DNA from 2 places in the Moorella naiadis (nom. illeg.) genome. Region 1 is predicted to be linked to the other one. Evidence: riboswitches for the same ligand, from Rfam matches in the RefSeq annotation. Region 1 holds a riboswitch; the other holds the start of a gene.

Region 1 (2,447 bases):
TGACAAAAGTTGTCAGTAGGCCAAAGGTAAAAGCGCAGGCAACGACAATATAACCTTTCGCCAGGGTGAAACCGGCGAGTTTTCCCAGGCCCAGGACCACGGCCAGAGCCGCCCCGAAGGAAGCGCCGGCGGAGATGCCCAGTATATAAGGATCGGCCAGGGGATTGCGTAAAATCCCCTGCATCATCACCCCTGCCCCGGCCAGGCTGCAGCCGGCCAGGGTGGCTAGCAGCACCCGGGGCAGGCGGAGATTTAAAATCACTGTTCGGGCCAGCTTGTTCCCTGCCTCCTGGCCGGAGGAGGTTGTTACCGCCCCCTTGATAACCTGCCAGAGCTCCTGGAAGCTGATATTGGCGCTGCCAAGGCCAAGGGAAACTGCCAGGGCGACCGCCAGAGCCAGGCTTAAAAGAATGATTGTCAATATTTTATGACTTGCCAGCCGGGCATAAAAATCGCCCTCGGCATCGCCGGTAGCATTTTTCCCGGCCATCCTACTATGCATCATTAATGCCCCCTTAAGTGGGTAGACACTTATACCCGGACTTAACCCCCGCGTCTTCCAAGGATGAAAAAAGAAGGTTGGCAGGTTAGCTTATTTAGATTCCGGGTAAACCCAGGTACCCTTTAATTCCATGTGGTAGAACTCCTGCAGTAACTGGCGGTGAACAGCTTCCGGGTCGAGGTCGGCAAAAACGCCGGGGTGGAACCATTTGGCCCAGTAAAGGGAACCGATTACCGACCTGATCCCGGTGCCCAGGCCCCAGCTCATGATATAGACCTTTTTCTGGCTAACCGCGGTTGTTTGCTTCAATGCCGGCCGGGCCAGGATTTCATCATAAAGGGCTTTCATTTTATCCGCGGCGTCCCGGCTGGCCATGCAGATAATGACCTGGGGGTCTTGCCCGGCCAGCCATTCAGGAGTCAGTTCGGGATATTTAACCTTCTGGCCGGCGGCAATATTTTTACCGCCTGATAAGGCAATACGGTCGGCAGCAGGGGTTTTATCGCCGGCACTGTAGTAAGGTTTATTCCACTCGTAGTAAACCCGGGGCTTTTTGTCCTCAGGTATCTTGGCTACCCTTTCCTTAATAATCTGGTAGTATTTATCGCTAAAGGCAATAAGTTTGGCCGCTGTTTCCTCTTTCCCCGTCAGTTCGCCCATTTGTTTAGTTACTAGGGCGGTTTCGTGGGGATAAGAAGTCGTATAGACCAGGACCGGCAGGCCGGCCTCTTCCAGCTTGGCCCGCAGGTCGTCCTTCAACATGGTATCGGCAATGACTACATCCGGGGCGCTCTGGATGATGGTTTCCAGGTTGGGAGCAAAAGAAGATTTAGCCATGACCGGGATTTTCTCCAGAGCAGCCGGGAAGATCGAGTAGCCGTCACGCCCGATGATCTTATCAGCGCTGCCTAAAGCATAAAGAATTTCTGACACACCCGAAGTAATACAAACGATTTTATCCACTGGGCAGGAAATTTTTACTTCTTTGCCGGTGCCGTCAACAAACGTTTTGACTGTTTTCCTGGTATTACCGTTTTGAGTGCCAGTTGTTTTGCTGCTACACCCGGTTACAAAGATTATTACCAGCATTAGCAGGCATATTAACCTGGCGGTAAAACTATATTTTTTGCTCAACATTTTTGATAGCCTCCTCCTTGATTTTTTTACAACGAGCAGGACTCCTGGCTCAGGTTCACCGGCACCGCATTATTGCCACCATCAAAAAAACGGCCTGATCTAACACCTCCCAGCGAACTCCCCGGGCGGGTTAGAATAGGCCGTCCTTCTACCGCTCCCGGCGCATCGGGGACTTCCAGTTATCTGCTCCTTTGGAAGCACCTTGCCGGACCGGCTGGCTGCATTTAAGCCTGGCCCCTCGGGGCCAGACGCCTATCCTTATAAAATTAAACCCCTGCTCCAATATGAACAGGGGGAGTGCCCGTTCCCCATCCTGCGTAGGGAGCATCAGCTACTGCAGCAAGCACCAGGTCTCCTGGCTCGGGTTCTCCGCTCCCCCACGCCTTCCCAGTCCAGCACTCAGCCCCTGCAGTTGCACCGTCCCGAGTACTTCTTAAAAAAGATAACCCGTAGCGGTAGAGATCTTGCTGAGTGCCGGACCAGTGGCCTGTTGTGGGGTCACTCCCCCTTACAGTGGCGCGACCGCGCCGGCTTTGCACCGGCTTCCCTTGATGCTAACCGGATATTGTTTTTATATACTCATTCTTCTTCTACTAAAAACCATAAAATCCTTCCTTGGCTAATTAATTTGCCTCCTTTGGATGCCCTGTTAACACGAAAATAACCCTATTTTCATGTTTGGTTGTTCCCTGCGAGGCATGGCCGATTAGTAAGAAGACTTTTTCTTACAAATTAATATTTTTGTGTCCAAGGCGTCGCCTAATTTGCAAAGGCTGGTGCCTCCGAATTCATCTGTTTCTATGATCCG
Region 2 (2,447 bases), on a different contig from region 1:
CCCACCACAACCGGCATCGACCCGGATGCTCCCGGCTTCTTGTACGGAGCCGGGCTCTTTGAGACCATCCGCATTGAGAATCGTCAGCCCCTGTTTCTTGACGAACACCTGGAGCGCCTTACCAACAGTGCTTTGCACCTGGGCTGGCCACCACCTGCAAAGGAGACTATCAATATCCCCTTCCAGGAGGCCATCGCTAGAAGAGGCGTAACTATCGGCCGCGCCCGTCTTAATTTTTTCCAGGGCCGGGAGGGTTTTAACCTGCTCCTGGCGGTAAATGACGGCCTGCCCTATACCCCTCAGGAGTACCATCGAGGCTGCCCGGCAGCCATTGTGAGCATACCTCGCAACCAGCGTTCCCCCCTGGCCGGATTGAAGACCATGAACTATCTGGAAAACCTCCTGGCCCTGGCCGAGGCCCGGTCCAGGGGAGCCCGCGAGGCCCTGCTCCTGAACCTGGATGGTTACCTGGCCGAAGGCAGCCGCAGCAATCTTTTTATTGTTTCTGATGATGCCCTCTATACCCCCGATCCGGCCAGCGGCCCCCTCCCCGGCCTGGCCCGTGCCCGGGTCCTGAAAATAGCTACCGGCCTGGGCCTGATGGTAAAAGAAGAACCTTTACCACCGGAGGCGCTCGCTACAGCAAGGGAAGCCTTCCTGACCAACAGCCTGATGGAAATCCTCCCCCTGACGCAGGTAGACGGCCGTCCCGTTGGTGATGGCCACCCCGGACCGGTGACGACCCTGCTTCAAACCTGTTATCAGGAGAAAAAGGCTGCTGCCCGCGGCTAAAAAAGCCCCTGCCACTTCACTTTTGCCAGGTTAATTGCCCAAGCATCCGGGTTATCCGGGGTTGGAAAACCCTCCCGGTTAAGATATGTTGGCGCCTTACCTGCCTTGATCGGCTTCTAAAAGAACTCCTGCCGACTATTTACTCCCTCTAAGATACGGTGGATCTGGCGGTTTTTTTAAGCTCCTGGCAGGAATTTTCGACCGGGCGTCGTATATTTTTAGTAACAAGAAACCTTATGAAGCGTCGGAGGTGCCCGCTGCCTAAGCGGGAGAATAGGGAATCAGGTGTCAATCCTGAGCGGACCCGCCACTGTGTCCGGGGAGGAGCCTGCCAAGACCACCCTGCGGGGGAAGGTGCAGGAGTTCCGGTGATCCGGGAGCCAGGAGACCTGCCCCGGCGTGGACCTGTTGTGGCGGATGATGGTAAAATCCCCACCCATTAATTGGGTGGGGATTTTTGTTTTCGGGGGTGAAGGCGCGTGATCCGAGCAACAATTAAGTCTTTTTCTTACCCCGGCAGCGCAACCGTCCTTAAAGATATCGACCTGCACATCCAGGAGGGGGAGTTTGTCGTCATCACCGGGGTATCCGGGGCGGGTAAGTCCACCCTGGCCCGCTGCCTGGCAGGGGCGATACCCCATTTTTTCCCCGGCCGGTTGGTGGGCGAGGTAAGAGTCAAGAGCCGCGAGCTGGCCTCCTTGACCCTGCCGGCCATAGCCACCTTTATGGCCTATGTCGACCAGGAACCCCAGAACCAGCTCTTTCACCTCAGCGTTGCTGAAGACGTGGCCTTCGGGGCCGGCAACCTGGGCCTGGAAAGGGAGGAGATCCGTGCCCGGGTCGATGGTGCCCTCACCTTCGTCGGCGGCCGGCACCTGGCAACCAGGAGCCCCATCACCCTCTCCGGGGGCGAACTGCAGCGCTGCGCCCTGGCCACCTATATCGCCATGGCCCCCCGGGTGATGATCCTCACCGTGGCCCTTAACGCCCTGATCGAGAAAAAGGGGGTGAAGACGGCCCTCATCACCACTGCCGGTTTCCGGGATGCCCTGGAAATCAGGCGCTCCCGGAGAAAGAACCAATGGGATTTCCGGGCTCCGGTACCGCCGGTCCTGGTACCGCGACGGCTGCGCTTCGGCCTCCGGGAGAGGATGGATTACCGGGGCGTCCCGCTACTCCCACTAGACCGGGAGCAACTGGCCGCCATTGCCGCCCAGCTGGAGGCGTAAGGCGTCGCGGCCGTGGCGGTATGCCTGCTTTTTGCTTTTAAAAATCCCGCCCACGAACAGGAGGTAGGCGCTTACCTCCGCCGCCGCCTGCCGGGGGTATTCATCTCCCTCTCTTCCGAGGTATCCCCCCGCCTGGGGGAGTATGAACGAACCTCGACCACGGTTTTAAACGCCGCTTTAAGCCCCCTCCTGGCCGACCACCTGGAGGAGCTCCAAGCCTTTTTCGCCGGGGAAGGCATGAAGGGTCGAGTATGGCTAATGCAGAATAACGGCGGCCTGACCGATAGCCGCGCGGCCAGTTCCTTTGGGATCAAGGGGCTCTTCTCCGGTCCGGCCGGGGGTGCGGCATTATTTCGGCCGCCAAGGGCCAGGAGGAGTACGGCGTGGTCATTAACGGTAACGCCGTCGACGAGGAAGCCACAGCTT

The links. Region 1 has a riboswitch for cobalamin ahead of SDD30_RS07950 (ABC transporter substrate-binding protein). Riboswitches for the same ligand answer to the same signal wherever they lie in the genome.
Region 2: another riboswitch for cobalamin. It lies ahead of SDD30_RS03895 (ABC transporter ATP-binding protein); the one in region 1 lies ahead of SDD30_RS07950 (ABC transporter substrate-binding protein).

What each region holds. Positions count from the first base shown of each region.
Region 1 covers NZ_JAXGFQ010000009.1:101,501-103,947, reverse strand. Annotated here, with positions in the region: gene SDD30_RS07955 (FecCD family ABC transporter permease) at 1-505, opposite strand, end outside; gene SDD30_RS07950 (ABC transporter substrate-binding protein) at 593-1,639, opposite strand; cobalamin riboswitch at 1,988-2,188, opposite strand.
Region 2 covers NZ_JAXGFQ010000004.1:97,954-100,400, forward strand. Annotated here, with positions in the region: gene SDD30_RS03890 (aminotransferase class IV) at 1-792, shown strand, start outside; cobalamin riboswitch at 1,024-1,202, shown strand; gene SDD30_RS03895 (ABC transporter ATP-binding protein) at 1,272-2,021, shown strand; gene SDD30_RS03900 (hydantoinase/oxoprolinase family protein) at 2,034-2,447, shown strand, end outside.